2 regions of the Carnobacterium sp. 17-4 genome follow, and region 1 is predicted to be linked to the other one. Evidence: riboswitches for the same ligand, from Rfam matches in the RefSeq annotation. Region 1 holds a riboswitch; the other holds the start of a gene.

Region 1 (10,184 bases):
ACCTCAGGATCCGTAATCGGATCTTGCCCTAACTCACCCGTTAACGAAGTTCCAGTATATTTTATTGCCGCAACGTTCGCATCTCCACCAATCAATGCTTGATGATTTAGAGAAGATGAACCCAGATTATTAACAATTTGAGCATCTATATCAATGTAATGCTCAACCATGCCTTCAACAATATAGCCAACAATTTGTTGCTCTGTAGTTGAACCACCTGTGATGGTGATACCTTCTTCATTAAACCCGCTGCCTAGACCAGGCAACGAACAACTGCTTAATAATAGTGCTGCTAAAAAAAGGGCAGCAATTTTTTGAATTTTCTTCATAGTTGAAGCCCTCCTATTCAATACCTTGTATAACTCTAGGCGTTACTTTTTTCTCTAGTTTTCCTAGTGCATAATCTGTTAACAATGCAAGAATAGTCACAGGTATAGTCCCACCAATAATCAAACTAGGAATAAAAAGATTTAATCCGTTAAAGATAAAATCACCTAATCCACCTGCTCCAATGTATGAAGCTAAAGCAGCCCATGATATAACGTAAACACCGGACAATCGAATTCCCGCCATAATAACTGGTGCAGCCTGAGGCAACTCCACATTACGAATCAATTGTACGCTTGTCATTCCCATTCCTTTTCCTGCATCTCTTAAGTTAACATCTACTCCATTCATTCCTATATAAGTATTTCTCAAAATAGGCAACAAAGAATAGATAAATAATGCCACAATCGCAGGGACCTTGCCAATTCCAAATAAAGGAATCATTAAAGCTAGTAACGCTAATGAAGGAACTGTTTGTAAAATAGTAGCTAAACCAATAATAAATTTAGCACTTTTCTCAAATCGTGTTAATAAAACTCCCAAAGGGACAGCTACAATAACACCTAATGCCAATGCAATTGCTGAGATATAAAAATGTTCCCATGTTTTCAGGAGTAAATCAGAGCCATTTGTTGCAAAAAATTCAGCCATAGTCTTTTCCTCCTCTATTCATTACTTTCTTTAGGAATGGTTGTTTCAAAAACACTGCTGGATGTCAGCTCTTCTTCTTGTTCTTCACCCCATATTGTATCGTAGACCACATCTACTAACGAAGCACGAGTAACAAGACCAATTAAACGGCCTTTATTATCCACAACTGGAATATTTTTAAAGCCACGCTTTAGAATTCTTTGAACAGTGTCTCTTAAAAGTGTACCTTCTCGAACAAAATAAACTTTGTCTATCATAATATCTCCAACACTTGTAGCACGTTTGCGGTTACGGTCAATTTTCTCGATATCTACATACCCTTTTAACACACCTGAATCATCCGTAACAAATAACGAATCCACACGTTTGTCTCTCATTAAACGTATAGCTTCTGAAATAGATTTTCCAGGAGTTACTGAAATCGGATTTTTTATCATAACTTGATCTACTGTTTGAATATTTGGTCTAGCTTGAATTAAGCGGTCTTCACCGATAAAGTCTTCAACAAATTGATTAGCCGGTTCAGCTAATATATTGTCTGGCGTATCAAATTGCACTACACGTCCTTTTTGCATGATAACAATGCGATCAGCTAATTTTAAAGCTTCATCCATATCATGAGTAACAAAAATAAAAGTTTTTCCCAATTCCACTTGCAACTCTTTAACTAATTCTTGTAAGGCATCTCTAGTAATAGGGTCTAATGCCCCAAATGGTTCGTCCATCAATATCACATCTTGATCAGCAGCTAAAGCACGAATAACTCCAATTCTTTGTTGTTGTCCACCAGAAAGTTCAGCTGGGTAACGTGACAAAAATTCTTTTGGTAAATCTACCTTCTCCAACAATCGTTCTGCAGATTCTCTCTGCTTATCTTCGGACCATTTTAATAATTTAGGAACCATTACGATATTGTCATATATAGTCATATGTGGCATTAAGCCAATTTGTTGGATAACATAGCCAATTTTACGTCTTAACTGAACAGGATCTTTCTTCATAATATCTTCCCCGTTAATTAAAATCTGACCTGATGTTGGTTCAATCATGCGATTGATCATACGCATAGAAGTTGTTTTCCCACTTCCACTCGTACCAATAAATACAATAAACTCTCCATCATTAAATGTGAGGTTAATATTGTCAACAGCTTTTTTCCCACCTTTGTAGACTTTGGAAACATTTTTAAATTCTATCACTACATTCACCTCTTATATAGTTTCGTTTTTTTACCATACTCCCATTTATTATCTCAAAGAAGCTTCACCTTATCAAATTTGATGCCTTCTAATTAAAACCCTCTCATAAAAGAACAAGGTTGAAACAAAAAACTTGTTTCAACCTTGTTCTTTCATTGCTTATAAAATTGGAGAAAATAACCGTGAAAAAATTTGTTTGAATTTTAACCATTTAGATTGATTGTCTAAGATTTCTTTAGTTAACAAATAACTTTTTTTCATATCATCGTAGAACAATTGTTGCTGTTGCTTTGCAATTTTATCATCGTAAATAAAGACATTCACTTCAAAATTTAATTTAAAGCTTCGGATATCAAAATTGGCTGTACCAATTGAACAAATATCTCCATCAACAACAACAGTTTTTGCATGCAGAAACCCATTATCATAGATGTACACTTCTGCTCCAGCATCCACCATCTCTTCTGCGTAGTACATTGTTGCACGATAGATAAAGGGATGATCTGGTTTATTCGGTATCATAATTTTTACGTCAATCCCAGACATAACGGCAATTTGGATAGATTCTAACACTGAATCATCTGGAACAAAATACGGTGTTTGTATGAAAACTGACTCTTTAGCCATACTAATCATCTTGATGTAGCCTTTTTTTATTTGTTCAAGATCTGAATCAGGACCACTAGATACCACTTGAACATTTGTGTGTCCTTTTTTATCAATCAATGGAAAATAATTTTCTTCGTATTCCAATTTATGTTTTGAAACAGCTGCATTCCAGTCCATCAAAAAGCGAGTTTGTAAAGCTAACACTGCATTTCCTTGGATCTTCAAGTGAGTATCTCTCCAGTAGCCAAATTTCTTATATTCGCCTAAGTATTCGTCACCTACATTGAAACCACCGGTATAACCAATTTTTCCGTCAATTATTACAATTTTACGGTGATTCCGATAGTTAAACCGTAGATTAATAATTGGTAGCTTAGATCCAAAAAATGGTTCAGCTTTTCCACCTAATTTTTTCAAGTTTTTAAAAAATTTGGGTCTTAAAGATCTAGATCCTAATGCATCATAGATGACAAGAACTTCTACTCCTGCAGCTGCGCGTTCTTCTAATGCTTCAAGAACTCGTTTTCCAATTTTATCATTATGAATAATGTAATAAACCATATGAATATGGTGTTCTGCTTTAGAAATATCTTCAATTAATGAATCAAATTTTTTTGCTCCATCAGTAAATAACTCAATCTTGTTTCCTTTTGTTAAAATAGATTCATCACTTTCTAAAAACAAACTAGCCATTTCTTTTGCATTTTCAGTAGCTTGTTTTCCAGATAATAATTCTTCATCATCAGCTAGCATTTCTTTCTGGGCTTGCACAAGCTCTGGCATCCCTATATTTTCTTGCGAATTAATATCAAATATTTTTTCACGGGTCAATTTTTTCCCGATAAATAAATAAAAAATAAAACCTATACCTGGTAAAAGAATAAGCACAAGTAACCAAGCCCAAGTAGCTGCAATATCACGTTTTTCACGAAATACTGTTATGATAGAAAGTAAAACATTTAGAAAGTAGAGCCCTAAAATTATGTATATTATAATGTTCATTCAATTATTCCTCTCCACCTTATTATTGTCTAATCTTACTACTTCCGTTTTCTTTTAGCTACTAGAAACTATCTGTATAAAAAAATATCAAAAAAAAGAGACTGGAATAATTATCCACTCTCTTTATCTATAGACTTACTAAAGTAAAGCAACCTTTATTTTTTTGGTAAAAATAAAGTTGGCGTCGTTTTGGCCATGATGAATAATACTACACTAGTAGCTATTCCCGTTGCTAAAGCACTACCACCATTCGCAATAAACGAGTACCAAATGGGATTCATACCTTTTGGAGCATAGCTTCCCCAGAAATAATAACCTGCAATAAAGTGCCAAAAGAAACGGGCCACTGTACCAATAATCGTTCCAATTAAAATAAATTGATATTGCTTGAATTGATTATTTTCTTTAAAAGCAAGTTGTAAAGGTTTCCTAACTACACCCGCAAAACCAACAAATGCAAAAGCAACAAAATATTCTATAAATCCTTGTAATGGATGTAAGATGCTAGCATTTCCTATTAAAAAATGAAGTATCCCCCAAAGAAAACCTGCTGCAGTTCCTGCCGCAAAACCACGTCTAAATGCAAACAAGGTCAATGGAATCATACCTAAAGAAATAGTAAAACCTGTCCCAATATTTGTTGGAATCAGGGACAATACAATCGCTAAAGCCGCAAATATTGTACCTTCTATCCAAACTCGTAATCGATCATTTCTCAAAAAAAAACTCCTCCTATTGTGCTGAACAGTGCCACACATCAAAGGAGGAGCTCGAATTATCATTATAAATAACATTTCGTCCCCGTCACAATCCCTACGCTCGTACTAACGAACAGGTTCCAAGGGTTAGAATCACTTGATTCAGTCTCAGCTTTTTACAGCACCCCTTTGTGATGGTTGTTCATTTAATTTTTTCTTACAATATCTATTTTACGATGATTGTTAGGAGTTGTCAATGAAGCATTTATAAGATCTTTTACCCTAATTCGAACTCATTTCATTTGTCAGTTTTTTTGAGTAAACAAATTTATAGCCATCCAACTCTTTCACTTTATTTCTAGTATCTTTAAATCCAGATTTTATATACATCATTTGTCCACTAATGTTATCGTAATCAATCAACAAAATAATTTCAGTAATAGAAGGAAAATGTTCGTTAATAAACCTAGGTAGTTTTTCTAATGAAGCTTTTCCATATCCTTGTTTTAGATACTGCTTATCAACCGAATGGGCTTTTAATAAAATCGCATGAGGATTTGAAACGTAATTTAGAATAGTGTCTCCAGTTTGAAGGATAAAAAAAGCCACCATTTTATTCCCTTCTAACACTAGAATCGGATGTTTTTCACTTTCATGTAAACTTTCTGTCATACCATCCATAGGTTTCACTGTATATGGTGTTTCTTCTATTGTATAGTCTTCTATTATAAAATTATCGCTTACCGTTGCTTCTCTTAAAATTAGACTTTTCATATCACCCATAACAAACCTCCTATACTTTTATTTCAAATCCCATTGATTTTCAACGTATAGCTTATTTTTTACCATCCCACTCAGCGTAAAACTCTTCTAAGTATGCTTCCATGTAAGCATGTCTTTTTTTAGCCATTTCTTTTCCAATACTCGTATTCATCTTATTTTTTAATTTTAATAATTTTTCATAAAAATGCATAATTGCTGTATCTTCTCCAGAACGATAGTCTTCAATTGTAAGCTGATTTCGTGGTTTTTTCGCTGGATCATGGATTAAGCGATTTTTTGAGCCCGAGTAAGCCATAGTTCGTGCAATTCCAATTGCGCCCAATGCATCCAATCGATCTGCGTCTTGAACAATTTGTCCTTCTATAGAAGATAGTACCACTTTATTTGTTCCGCCCTTATAAGACATATGAAGAATAATTCCCATTATCTGTTCGATTTCTGGTTCGATTAGTGAAAATCTAGAAAGCCATACTCTAACCTTATTTTCTCCTTCAGCTTCTGTCTTATTTAACTTGCCGTCTGCTACGTCATGTAAGAGAGCTGCCATTTCACAAACAAAAAGATCAATATTTCCTTTTTCCTTTTGCGCTATACTTTTAGTTAGATTTCGAACACGGTCAATATGCCACCAATCATGACCGCTAGCATCATCTTTTAAAAGTTGGTAGACATATTCTTCTGTCTCATTTATTATGTTTTTTTGCAATTGCGTTAACATCCATCGTCCACCTCTTTTGGGTCATCAAAGTACTTAAAATAAGTTTATCAATCTCACTTAAAAATCACAAGTTATATGTCCATTGTAATGTTATTCTTTATCGGACTTTTTTCAAATAAACGAACAAAAAATAGCCAAAAAAAAAGTTTTTTCATTTTTTTTATTCATGCTCTAAGGTCTGTTATATAGGCAAAACAAAGGCACTAAAGCTTATTTTTGAAAATGCTTTGGTTTTTCATTTGTTTTCATTCATGTTACACTACTCATTGTGTTCCATTTGAAACTATTTTTTTTATGAATAGTTGTCGTTGTTTTTTTGTAAAAGGGGTTTTAGATAAAACTACTATGGACAGTGGTTAGCTAGTCAATTTATGTTTGGATCCTCTTTTACATCAATTTTGATTTATTAGTTTGAGATTCATACCTAAAAAGGGAAAGGAGATGTTATTTTGTCAAAAATAACTGTTGAAAATGTATCGAAAGTTTTTGGTAAAAAAACAACACAAGCCTTAGAAATGTTGAAAGAACAAAAATCTAAGCAAGAAATTTTAAAAGAAACGGGGGCCACTGTTGGGGTTAATAACGTTAGTTTCACTGTTGAAGAAGGTGAAATTTTTGTTATTATGGGATTATCTGGTAGTGGAAAATCAACTCTTGTTCGAATGTTTAATCGTTTAATCGATCCTACAAAAGGAGATATCTATATAGATGATGAGAATCTCTCTAAAATGGATAAAAAAGCTTTACGTCAAGTCAGAAGAGAAAAACTAAGTATGGTTTTCCAAAACTTTGGTCTCTTTCCTCACCGGACAATTCTAGAAAATACAGAGTATGGCCTAGAAATCCAAGGTGTTGACAAAGCTGAAAGACAGCAAAAAGCTCAAAAAGCTCTAGATAATGCAGGTTTAGGTGAATATAAAGATCAATACCCTAATCAACTATCTGGCGGAATGCAACAACGTGTAGGATTAGCACGTGCTTTAGCGAATGATCCTGAAATCTTATTAATGGACGAAGCTTTCTCAGCATTAGACCCATTGATTCGTCGTGAAATGCAAGATGAATTAATCGAACTTCAATCTAAAGTGAAAAAGACGATTATTTTTATTACTCATGATCTAAACGAAGCTTTAAGAATCGGTGATAAAATTGCCTTAATGAAAGATGGATCAATCGTACAAATCGGTTCTCCTGAAGAAATATTAACTAACCCAGCTAATGATTACGTTGAAAAATTTGTTGAAGACGTTGATCGTTCTAAAGTATTAACAGCTGAAAATATTATGCAACGTCCTGAAACATTGAATATAAAAAATCATGGTCCGCGTTTTGCACTTGAGCAAATGCGTAGTGAGGGAATATCCAGCATCCTAGTAGTAGATAGCCAACGTAACCTTCTAGGTTATATCACGGCAGAAGATGCTTCAGATGCTCGTAAGAATAATATTACAACAATTGAAAACATCCTGAAAAAAGACATCCCAACTGTTACTAGAACAACTTCCATGAACGATATCTTTTCAGTTATTCATGATGCAACTACTCCCGTAGCAGTTGTAGATGATGGTAAGTTAGTTGGTATAATTGTCAGAGGCGCTGTAATAGCTGCCCTTGCAGGAGAGAGTGAGGTGCTTGAAAATGTCTAGTATATTAGATATCATTCCAGAATTACCAGTAGCTGATGCTGTAGAAAACTTTACAAGTTGGGTAACTCAAACTTTTGCGTTTTTGTTTGACCCTATTCAAAAATATTCAGAAATCGTTATGGAATTTGTGACAAATACGTTATTACTTGTTCCGCCAATTTTGTTTATTTTGATTATTGCTTTGATTGCTTTTATTGCTTCAAAGAAAAAAATCGGATTGGCTACATTTACAATAATTGGTCTTTGGTTTACCTATAATCAAGGTCTTTGGGAAGACTTAATGAACACTCTGACTTTGGTTCTGGTTGCAAGTTTATTATCTGTTATCATCGGGGTTCCATTCGGAATTTTAATGGCTAAAAGTAAAATTGCAAATGCCATTATTACTCCTGTTCTTGATTTCATGCAAACAATGCCAGCCTTTGTTTACTTGATTCCCGCAGTTGCTTTCTTTGGTATTGGTATGGTTCCGGGGGTATTCGCCTCTTTAATTTTTGCCATCCCACCTACTGTTCGCTTTACTAACCTTGGAATCAGACAAGTTTCACACGAATTAGTTGAAGCTGCTGAATCATTTGGTAGCACAGGTGCTCAAAAATTATTTAAAGTAGAATTGCCTTTAGCAAAATCAACAATTATGGCTGGTATCAACCAAACTGTTATGTTGGCTTTATCTATGGTAGTTATTGCTTCAATGATTGGAGCTCCAGGTCTTGGTAGAGAAGTTCTTTCTTCACTACAACGTGCACAAATTGGAACAGGTTTCGTATCTGGTTTAGGTTTAGTTGTCTTAGCGATTATTATTGACCGCTTAACGCAAAAATTAAATAAAAAATAAAAATAACAAATCAAAAAAAAATTAGTTTACAAAAAAGGGGATATAAATTTAATATGAAAAAATTAATTGGAAACATTTAGGTCTTACAGCTGGTTTGGGGTTATCATTAGTTGCAGCAGGTTGTTCAACTGAAAAGTCATCAACTGAGGATGAATCAGCAACTGTTGGTAAAGGACAAGAAATTGAATTATCTTATGTTGAATGGGATACTGAAGTTGCTTCTACTAACGTTATTGGTAAAGTATTGGAAGACTTAGGGTATGATGTAAAACTAACACCATTAGATAACGCTGTAATGTGGCAAGCCGTAGCTAGCGGAGACGCTGACGCTATGGTAGCTGCATGGTTACCAGCTACTCATGGTTCTCAATTTGAAGAATATGGCGACCAAATGGTTGATTTAGGACCAAACTTAGAAGGCGCATTAGTTGGCCTTGTCGTTCCTGAATATATGGATGTTGATTCAATTGCAGATCTTAAAGATGAAGCTGCAATGACTATCACTGGTATCGAACCTGGTGCAGGTGTTGTTGCTGCAACTGAAAAATCTTTAGAAGATTACGATAACTTGAGTGAATGGGATCTTGAAACCTCTTCATCTGGTGCCATGACTGTTGCATTGGGTCAAGCAATTCAAAATGAAGAAGATATTGTTATTACTGGTTGGTCTCCACACTGGATGTTCGCCTCTTATGACTTAAAATATTTAGAAGATCCTGAAAATTCATTTGGCGAATCAGAAACAATCAATACTATGGCTCGTGAAGGTCTTGATGAAGACATGCCTGAAGCTTATCAAGTATTAGATCAATTTAATTGGACAACTGAAGAAATGGAAAGCATTATGCTAGATATTTCTGAAGGAGAAGATCCTGAAGATGCGGCTGAAACGTGGATTGAAGAAAATCCTGACCGTGTTGCTGAGTGGACTGAAGGCGTAGCAAAATAAGCTAGTCTGAAATCACTTTCGATCAAAGAGCATTCACTTAATGTGAGTGCTCTTCTTTTACAACAAAAAAAGCTCTTATATCCTTTTCTAAAGGAAGTAAGAGCTTTTTTTGTTGTGTTTAATTTTTACGGTTGCGCGAACTTGTTTCCATAATAATTGGTAGAATAACTGGACGTCTACGTGTTTGTTCAAAGAGATGTTTATTCAAAGCATCTCTAATTTCTTGCTTCAAACGACTCCATTCAAATTCTTTACGATTTAAATTCTCTTCTACTACTTCTCTAATAATCTCATTACTTTGATTAATTAGATCTGTATTTTCTTTAACGTATACGAAACCTCTAGTCATGACTTCAGGACCTGAAATAATTTTACTTTTTCTACGGTTAATAGTAACTACCGCTACAAAAATACCATCTTCAGATAACAATTTACGGTCGCGTAAAACAATATTTCCAATATCACCAATTCCAATACCATCGACCATTGTATTCCCTGCTGTAACTTGACCAGCTACATGCATACGCTCATTTTTGTATTCCATGATATCGCCTTTACCTGGTATGAATATATTTTTATAAGGCATTCCAACTTCATGTGCAAGTTTTGCATGAGCCGAAAGCATACGATATTCTCCTTGAACTGGAATAAAGTAAGTAGGTTTAATCAGATTGATCATTAATTTTAAATCGTTAGGAGTAGCATGGCCAGAAGCTTTCAAATTATCTGAAATTTGTTTTACCGTTCCACCAGCACGATAAATC
Region 2 (10,184 bases), 960 kb from region 1:
GCAGGTGCAGTTGCTTTAGCTATTGGTATGGGTATTCAAAATTTTCCAGAAGGAACAGCTGTTTCTATGCCATTAAGACGTGATGGTATGTCCAGAGCCAAAAGTTTTTACTATGGACAACTTTCCGGAGCTGTAGAACCACTGGCAGCTATTCTAGGTGTATTAGCTGTTACAGTCATGGAACCGTTACTTCCATATGCACTAAGCTTTGCTGCTGGAGCTATGATTTTTGTTGTTGCAGAGGAAGTTATACCTGGTTCCCAAGAAAATGGCAATAAAGATTTAGCATCAATGTGGTTGATGATTGGTTTTACAATCATGATGATTTTAGATGTAGCTCTTGGGTAGAAAATGTAAAATCTGTTTACTTAGTTGACCAATTAAAATAGAAAAGGGACTCAACAAGTTAATGTTGAGTCCCTTTTTTTTATACGATATTTAGTTTTTATAAATAATTTTAGTGTCTATCTTTGTGGTTTGAAGTTAATAAAGGGAAGAATTTTAAGGAATACAATGCACATAAACCAACGATGATATAAACAATTTTAGATAACAATGATGTTTGTCCGCCAAAAATTGTAGCAACGAGATCAAATTCAAATAGTCCAACCAATAGCCAGTTTAAACCGCCAACAATTAGTAGTGCTAACGCAATACTATCCAATGCTTTCATCTAGATAACCTCCTTTATTTGATAAAGTAACTATACTTGGTTTAGAATTAATTGTCGATTAATGTGACTTGAAAAAGAAATTCTTGTTATTATTCTTTTTGATGGAAAAATGGTAAAATTACTAAAGTATAATTTTGAAAAGGCAAGAGATTAAATAAGTGGGTAAATAACGGATTAGTGATCGAAAGGATGAAGACCATGTATAAAAATGGACTGATGATGCAGTATTTCGAATGGTACGTAGAAAATGATGGGAAACATTGGAAACGGTTAAAAGAAGATGCAAAACACCTACATGAAATAGGTGTAACAAGTGTATGGATCCCACCTTGCTTTAAAGGTATGGATAAAAATGATAACGGATATGGTATTTATGATTTGTATGATTTAGGGGAATTTGATCAAAAAGGCACTGTACGTACTAAATATGGCACCAAGGAAGAACTAATTGCAGCTATTGAAGAATTACATAAATACGAGATACAAGTCTATGCAGATATCGTTTTAAATCATAAAGCAGGTGCAGATGGAACTGAACGATTTAAAGCAGTTGAAGTGAACCCGGATGATCGTAATCAAAAGATTAGTGAAGCTTATGAAATTGAAGGATGGACAGAGTTTACGTTCCCAGGCAGAAAAGGAAAGTATTCTGATTTTCACTGGCACTGGTATCATTTTTCTGGAACAGATTACAATCAAGAAAATGAAAAAAAAGCTATTTACCGTATTGAAGGTCAACATAAAGGTTGGGCAGATGATGAGACGGTAGATAATGAATACGGAAACTACGATTACTTGATGTTTGCTGATATTGATTATAGTCATCCTGAAGTCGTTGAAGAAACAAAAAAATGGGCTAACTGGTTTATTGAAGAAACTGGAGTGGATGGATTTAGGTTAGATGCTGTTAAACATATAAATGAGAAATTTATTTATGAACTTCGTGAAAGTATAGAAGCTAACTTTGGCAGACAGTTTTTTATAGTAGGAGAATATTGGGACCAAAATTATACAAATTTGAATAGTTATTTAGATAGTCAAGATTACAAGTTGGATTTATTTGATGTAGGATTACACCATCAATTAGAAAAAGCTTCGAAAATGGGTCAAAACTTTGATTTAACACATTTATTTGATCAAACATTAATTAAAAACAATCCAATGCAAGCTGTAACATTTGTAGACAATCATGATTCACAGCCAAATCAATCACTTGAATCATTTGTTGAACCTTGGTTTAAACCTATAGCTTATGGAGTCATCTTATTAAGGAAAGAAGGATATCCTGTACTCTTTTATGGTGATTACTATGGTATAAAGGGAGAAAATCCTATTGAGCCGCATCGTGAAGTGATTGATAAATTACTTTATGTAAAAAAACACTATGCATATGGAGAGCAAACGGATTATTTTGACCATCATAATTGCATTGGTTGGACGCGTTCAGGAAATGAAGAGTACCCCATAGGATGTTCTATAGTCATTTCAAATAGTGATGCTGGTTATAAAGATATGTTTGTAGGAAAAGAAAAAGTGGGATTTGTTTATGAAGATTATTTAGGCAATTGTGCGGAGACAGTAACTATTGATGAAGAAGGAAATGGTCATTTTCTTGTAGAAGCTGGATCCATATCTGTATGGGTTAATAGAAAAGAATAATTGAACCAAAAGAAAAAGATCTAGCTGTTGCTTAACTAATGAATAGAGCGTTTCAGTCTATTCATTAGTTAAGCTTTTTGTATTCTTATTTTCTGATTACTTAAGAGGATTGATTAAGTAGTTTGTCTATAGTAAGCTTATAAGTAATTAAATGTTTTGCAGGGGGACACATGTGTGTTGAGAAGGTTAAAACCTGACCCTTAGAACCTGTTAGTTAACACTGACGTAGGGAGCACTATGTACATATGTATTAAATTATACGTACTAGCTCTCCATTTTTATGGGGAGCTTTTCTTTTGTAAAACTTTTAATTGCGGGGGGACACACGTGTGTTGAGAAGGTTAAAACCTGACCCTTAGAACCTGTTAGTTAATACTGACGTAGGGAGCGATTAGTGGTTTTCTTATACACTTTTTTAGTCTCTACAATTTTTGTAGAGGCCTTTTTGCGTACATCCAAAATAAAGGAGGTCTGAGAGTCATATTTTGTTGAAATGAAATGACAAACAGAATGTTAGGACTAAATAAAATTAAGAATTCAATTATTCAGATGGTAGACAAAGAACAAGAGAAAGAGGAATGAAAAATGTTATCACAAATAAAAAAGACAGCTCCTTTAGTGCATTGCATGACAAACTATGTGGTCGCTAATTTTACGGCGAATGGTTTACTTGCAGTCGGTGCTTCACCTATTATGGCTGATGAAGTGAACGAGGTAACTGAAATAGTGTCGATTGCTCAAGCTTTACTTATTAATATTGGTACTGTGAATGACCGTACAGCAGAAGCTATGTTGCTAGCTGGGGGAAAAGCCAATGAATTATCCATTCCTATTGTGTTGGATCCTGTAGGCGTTGGTTCTACAAGTTATCGAAAACAATTGGTTCAGCTACTTTTAAAGAATATTCAATTTAATTTGATTCGGTGTAATGCAGGAGAATTAGCAGCAATTGCGGGAGAGGTTTGGCAATCAAAAGGTGTAGATAGTGGCACAGGTGAAATAGATATTGCTCTAGTAGCAAAACGAATTGCTTTGCAATATAGGTGTTTGGTTATTGTAACAGGTAAATCAGATTTTATAACAAATGGACATGAGGGATTATACGTTTCAGGAGGCAAAGAAATAGCAACACATATTACAGGTACAGGGTGTTTATTAAGTGCTATCTGTGCAGCGTCTCTTGCTAGTGGAGGTGCAACAAATCAACTGCAGAATTTAGTAACAACGCTAAAAGACTACAAACAAGCTGCTGAACAAAGTACAAATAAAGTAGGGGATTTTGCCTTGCAATTTATGAACAGATTACAAGAGTTAGCGGAGGTTGAGAGATGATTGCATTAACAGTTGCTGGATCAGATTCAGGTGGTGGTGCTGGAATTCAAGCAGATTTAAAAACATTTCAAGAACTTGGTGTATTTGGGACAACAGTTATTACAGCATTAACTGACCAAAATACACTAGGAGTCCACGGTATTTTTGAAGTACCATCAAGTTTTGTACAGCAACAATTACAAACTGTGCTGGATGATTTCTCTATAAAAGCCATTAAAACCGGTATGTTGTTTTCAACTGAAATTATTGAAGTTGTAGCTAAAATTATACAACAACAAAATATTCCGTTGATCGTTGATCCTGTAATGATCGCAAAAGGTGGAGCAAGTCTTTTACAGGATGTAGCAGTAAAAACGTTAATAGAAAAACTTTTTCCTTATACAACAATCTGCACACCAAATATCCCTGAGGCAGAACTGTTAACAGGTAGACAAATTAAAAATGTTGAAGATATCGAAAAAGCTGCACAGGAGATTCTTCAAATGGGAGTTGAATGTGTGGTTATCAAAGGAGGACATTTAGATGGAGAATACGCAACAGACAGAGTGTATTCCCGTCTGAACTCTTTTTCGATAACTACCCCTCGTATCCAAACAAAAGATACTCATGGGACAGGCTGTACATTCTCAGCAGCACTTACAGCAAATATAGCAAAAGGACTATCGATAAAGGAATCGATCATTGAGGCGAAAAAATTTATTCATTTAGCCATTGCTACTCCTCTTCATATTGGACATGGACATGGACATGGACCAACAAATCACTTTGCTTATAATTGTCAGCAAGGAATCTGTGAGGTAGAAGTAAGTGAATTATAATATATTGAGCGTCTATTTTATTATGGGGACAATGAACTGCACAAAAGATCCTTTGAAAATACTTGAAGAAGCATTGGAAGCAGGTATTACATGTTTCCAATTACGTGAAAAAGGTGAAGGGGCACTAACAGGTAGCGTTTATGAAGAGTTTGCCCGTGCTTGCCAAAAAATGTGTCTAGCATACCAAGTGCCTTTTATCATCAACGATGATGTTGAACTCGCACTCAAACTAGATGCTGATGGTATCCATATTGGACAAGAAGATCTAGCTCTTTCTACATTTCGTAAACAAGCGAAAGGAAAAATAATAGGCGTTTCTGTACACAATTCTAGAGAAATGGAACAGGCGATACTTAGTGGAGCAGATTATGTGGGAATTGGACCAATCTATAAAACGCAATCTAAAAAAGATGCGAAACCTCCTGCTGGATTGCATTTTTTAAAGGCTATGCGAAAACAATGTAGCAACTTCCCAATCGTTGGTATAGGAGGAATTACAGAAGAAAATGCTAGTGAGGTTCGTTCCTCAGGAGCAGATGGTGTGTCTGTAATTTCAGTTATCTGTCATAGTAAAGATATTGGGCAAACGGTTAAGAATCTCCTTCTAACGAAAAAAATAAATTAATTGTTTTATGGGATACTAGTTACCGCTTCTCTATTATTTAAATAGTAATAAAAAAACAACATTCCCGCTAATGATTGCTCATTAGCGGGAATGTTGTTTTTAAGAATTTTTACTTTAAGTTCTTTTTACGTCTATAATTGTCCACGTCTATCTTCAACAGATAAGTCTGGAGTACTAGATAAGTCTTCAACTACAGATGTTGGAGGAACTTCCACAGAACCTGTAAATTCTGAATTATCAAGTGGTTCAGAGTGTAAATTTAAATCTGTTTCAATATCTTCAATGGTAGCAGCTAATTCAGGATCAGTATAGCTGATTTCCTCTTCAACTTCTTTGTAACTTTGTTTTACTTCATCAGCAAAACTATTTACTTGATCCATTGCTTGTTCTTTCAAATCGTTTGCTTGCGTTTTGATATCTTGTCGTAATTCTTTTCCTGATTTAGGAGCGAGTAATAAGGCAGTAACTGCAGCAGCAGCCCCTACAAATAAAGTTCTAGTAAAATTATTAGCCATAACAAAGTTCCCCTTTTCTAAAATGATTTAGTTTAGTTAAATGAAAAACGTTTTTTTGTTCTGTTTTTTCTGGTCTGGTACATCTTTAAGGCTGTCTTTCCTACTTTTGTTATTCGAGGAGGAGTAACTGTTACTTTTCTCCTTGAACTAGAAAGAAAATAGGAAGCGACTTTATTGCTATTTTGTTTTAAATCGTTGATAGATTCTCCAAAATCAGCTGTTGTTTGAGTAAAATCAGAAATATAAGATTGTTTAACAGCTACATCTTTTGTCATACTATCTACTCGAGTGGTCATATGGTCTATTTTAGTTGTTATAGCATCTTTTTCTTTTGTAAAATGATTTATTTGATCTTGAACAGTAGTCTGAGTTGAACTAATTTCTTTCATTAAACTCCCTACCTTTTTACCAATGAGTATTCCAAAAATAACTAAAGCAACCAAGGCTAAAACCACGATACCAATAGCTATGATAAATTCGATTGACATTTAGCTTATACGCTCCTTTCATTAAAGATAGAGTTGAAAATTGGCTTAACTTAATAAGAAATAGGTGGAAACAGCCACTCATTTTAGCAACAAGTAATCAGTTTACTTTTATTTTCTATAAGAATACCATTAAAAAGGGGAATAGCCAAATAAAATGAAATCGCATTATTGTAAAATTGGGCTAACGTATTGAAAGATAATACATACCTAAAATCCTTACTACTTCTTAGATTAAATAACATTTGAATTTAGATAGATTTTTTTAAAAGATGGTCAAAGCATTTATAATCAGTTACAATTAAAGATAAAATAAATAATGGGGAAAAATCAATAGATGAATAAAAAAGAGTTAGATATTGGAGGATTTATTGGAATGAACTTATCTTTAAAAGAAGATGCACAAAACGAATTGCTAAAGAAGAAAAAGGCATCATTAGTAGCTGTAACAGATGGCAGTATAATACCAATAGAAGAAGTGCCAGATCTTGTGTTTTCTGAAAAAATGATAGGAGAAGGCTTTGCTATGATCCCGACTTCTAGTATAGTTTGTGCCCCTATTGGCGGAAAGTTATTTCAAGTCGCAGATGCATCTCATGCATTCGAAATTCGCACACATGACGGATTAGAAGTTCTCATACATGTTGGTTTAGATACGGTAACCTTAAACGGAGTAGGTTTTGAAACGCATTTAAAAAAAGGTATGACCGTTAAACAAGGAGACCCGTTGGTAAAGTTTGATCAGGAATACCTTCTTAGTCGCGGTTGTCGCTTGTTTATACCAGTCATTGTGATAAATGGAGAAAATGAAAATTACCGTTACGTATTCAAACCAAATAATGAAGTCGAAGCTCAAGCTGGAAAAACAATTGCATTAACTATTGAAGGCTATTAAAAAAATAGCTAATCAATTAAACAAAATCAAGAGCCTATATATAGCTCTTGATTTTGTTTTTGCACTCTTACCGTATGTTCGGTATAATGAAAGGTAGAATAGTTTGTCATTCTTACAGCAAATTAATTGAAAAGTAATAAACCATTAATATAAAAAACAGTCATAAAAAAGTAGAAATTCCAAGGAGGTTTCATTTTGAAAAAAATATTAGTAGTTGATGATGAGAAACCAATTTCAGATATCGTTAAATTTAATTTAACAAAAGAAGGATATGAAGTGTTTACGGCATATGATGGAGAAGAAGCTTTAGAAAAAGTAGAAGAAGTATTGCCAGATCTTATCATTTTAGACTTGATGCTTCCTAAAAAAGATGGGTTAGAAGTTTGTCGTGAAGTCCGAAAAAATCATGATATGCCTATTATCATGGTTACAGCAAAAGACTCGGAAATTGATAAAGTACTTGGATTAGAACTTGGTGCGGATGACTATGTCACAAAACCATTTTCTAATAGAGAATTGACAGCACGTGTAAAAGCAAATTTAAGAAGACATGATAATGCTAAGACGCCAGTTGTTGAAGAAATTGAAACAAATGATATTGAAGTAGGTGCTTTAACGATTCATCCAGATGCGTACATTGTGTCTAAAAGAGGAGCCACAATTGAATTAACGCACCGCGAATTTGAATTGCTGCATTATTTGGCTAAACATTTAGGTCAAGTAATGACCAGAGAACATTTGTTACAAACGGTTTGGGGCTACGATTATTTTGGAGACGTAAGAACGGTCGATGTAACGGTTAGAAGATTAAGAGAAAAAATAGAAGACAACCCTAGTCACCCAACTTGGCTTGTAACAAGACGTGGAGTTGGCTATTATTTAAGAAATCCCGAACAGGAGTAATGTTTCATGAAGAAAAAGATCACTTTTTTTCAATCTATTGATTTCAAAATAATTTTCGTGTTCATTATTCTATTACTGGTGGCATTAGAATTAATTGGAACGTATTTTGTTAGACAATTAGAAACGCAGCTAGTCACTAATTTCCAAGAAGAAAAAAGACTTCAAGTAGGCTTTTTAGATAACACTATTCAGCCTATTTTATTTGATGATGAAACAGCAGAAGATAGTACCGAAATTGGACGGTTGATTGAAGACTTTTCAGGAAATGGAATTTTAGAAGTTCAGATCATTGATGATCAACATTATTTATTAGGGACGAGTGACAGCACTCAGCAAAATAGTGTTAGCAGCAAAACAAATGATAAAGATGTTCAACAAGCTTTACTGCTGGGAAATACAGTCACCAGTCAATACAGAGATCAAACGACCAACGACCGAATCTGGAAGTTGGTTTCTCCTATTATTGCAAGTGATGGATCAAATGAAATATTGGGTGTAATAGCGTTAACGACAAATATTGAAAGTGTTTATGAACAAATCAGCGAAATAACGCTTATTTTTCTTAATTCTTCTTTAATAGCAATAGCATTAACCGTTATTTTGGCACTATTTATTTCCCGGGCAATAACAAAACCAATTACTGAAATGACACAACAGACGATTCAAATGGCAGATGGAGATTATTCCGGACAAGTTAAAGTTTATAGTAAAGATGAATTGGGTATACTATCTATGGCAATCAATGACTTGTCAACTAAGGTTGAGGAAGCCCAAGAAACGACAGAATCTGAACGGAGACGTTTAAATAGTGTGTTGACCCACATGACAGATGGAGTTATCGCGACAGACCGAAGAGGAGTCATTGTTATTATCAATGACAAAGCTATGGAGATGTTGAATATTTCCCAGGAAATGGCGCTAGGTGTTTCAATCTTAAAAGTATTGAAAATAGATAAGGAATATACTTTGCGTAAATTACTGGAAAACGAAGATGATATGTACTTTGATTTTTCAAATGATGAGATACCAGTAACTTTGAGGGGTGAGTTTACTCTTATTCAAAGAGAAACTGGTTTTATCAGTGGAATTGTTTGTGTATTGCATGATGTAACAAAGCAAGAAAAAATAGATAATGAGCGAAAAGAGTTTGTTTCAAATGTTTCTCATGAACTCAGAACGCCTTTAACAAGTATGAGAAGTTATTTAGAGGCATTACTAGATGGTGCATGGAAAGATCCGGAAATCGCTCCGCAATTTTTAAAAGTAACGCAAGAAGAAACAGATCGGATGATTCGTATGATCAAAGATCTGTTAGATTTATCCCGTATGGATTCTGGTAAAGGTACGTTAGACTTAGAATACCTTAATGTAAATGAGTTGTTTGATCATGTCATCAAACGTTTTGAAATGATGATACAGTCTTCTGATGAATCATCAAAAGATTTTTCTATTAAACGAAACTTTACTGATAGACAACTATGGGTTGAAGTTGACGCTGATAAAATGATTCAAGTTTTAGATAATATCATGAATAATGCTATTAAATATTCTCCAGATGGAGGAACGATTACTTGTGGACTTGTCGAAACCAATGATAGTGTCGTTTTAAGTATCAGTGATGAAGGTCTGGGTATTCCTAAACGTGATTTGGCAAATGTATTTGACCGTTTCTTTAGAGTTGATAAAGCTAGAGCGCGTTCTATGGGTGGAACTGGATTAGGTTTAGCTATATCTAAAGAAGTAGTTCATCAGCATAAAGGTAAAATATGGGCAGAAAGTACGGAGGGAAAAGGAACGACTTTTTATATTTCATTGCCTTATCTTCCGTATGAGGAGGATGATTGGGAATGAAGAAAGATTTAATAATAAAAGTTGTTCTGGTAGCTCTTATCGTACTGAGTCTCTTTCTAACCTTTATGATTTGGACTATGCCTAGCCAATTTAATGAAGAAACAAATGAGAGTCAAGGGACAACCTCTGCTGTGACTATCGCACGCGATATGTCCCAAGTATTTGGTCCAACTCAAGTTGTCCTTCATAAAAATGGCGAAATAAATGTATTTACTCAAACAGAAATCGTAACTGCTATAACTAGAGAAATTACTAAATGGAAAGTAGATACTATTGAAGAACCGGTTGAATTAACGAATGAAGAATATGAAGAAAAATTAAGTCAAACCGATGCATTAGAGATGGTTTTTGTTGAAAATATTTCTTTTGGTATTTTTCCAGATCTATTTAATGATCTTGCTGGTGAATATCAAGATCGGTCTTTTAAT

The links. A riboswitch is a leader RNA that binds a small molecule or an ion and turns the genes downstream of it on or off. The one in region 1 is predicted to bind thiamine pyrophosphate.
Region 2: another riboswitch for thiamine pyrophosphate. It lies ahead of thiM (hydroxyethylthiazole kinase); the one in region 1 lies ahead of thiT (energy-coupled thiamine transporter ThiT).

Annotation. Positions count from the first base shown of each region.
Region 1 covers NC_015391.1:975,578-985,761, reverse strand. Annotated here, with positions in the region: gene CAR_RS04820 (osmoprotectant ABC transporter substrate-binding protein) at 1-329, opposite strand, end outside; gene CAR_RS04815 (ABC transporter permease) at 343-978, opposite strand; gene CAR_RS04810 (betaine/proline/choline family ABC transporter ATP-binding protein) at 993-2,177, opposite strand; gene cls (cardiolipin synthase) at 2,337-3,788, opposite strand; gene thiT (energy-coupled thiamine transporter ThiT) at 3,944-4,507, opposite strand; TPP riboswitch at 4,582-4,685, opposite strand; gene CAR_RS04795 (GNAT family N-acetyltransferase) at 4,769-5,269, opposite strand; gene CAR_RS04790 (HD domain-containing protein) at 5,322-5,987, opposite strand; gene CAR_RS04785 (quaternary amine ABC transporter ATP-binding protein) at 6,437-7,633, shown strand; partial or broken gene CAR_RS13320 (ABC transporter permease/substrate binding protein) at 7,626-9,420, shown strand; gene CAR_RS04770 (ribonuclease J) at 9,539-10,184, opposite strand, start outside.
Region 2 covers NC_015391.1:16,963-27,146, forward strand. Annotated here, with positions in the region: gene CAR_RS00075 (ZIP family metal transporter) at 1-348, shown strand, start outside; gene CAR_RS00080 (DUF378 domain-containing protein) at 458-673, opposite strand; gene CAR_RS00085 (alpha-amylase) at 872-2,332, shown strand; TPP riboswitch at 2,483-2,581, shown strand; TPP riboswitch at 2,638-2,736, shown strand; gene thiM (hydroxyethylthiazole kinase) at 2,918-3,664, shown strand; gene thiD (bifunctional hydroxymethylpyrimidine kinase/phosphomethylpyrimidine kinase) at 3,661-4,482, shown strand; gene thiE (thiamine phosphate synthase) at 4,472-5,107, shown strand; gene CAR_RS00105 (YtxH domain-containing protein) at 5,239-5,622, opposite strand; gene CAR_RS00110 (DUF948 domain-containing protein) at 5,655-6,110, opposite strand; gene CAR_RS00115 (PTS sugar transporter subunit IIA) at 6,445-7,002, shown strand; gene yycF (response regulator YycF) at 7,198-7,905, shown strand; gene walK (cell wall metabolism sensor histidine kinase WalK) at 7,912-9,756, shown strand; gene CAR_RS00130 (YycH family regulatory protein) at 9,753-10,184, shown strand, end outside.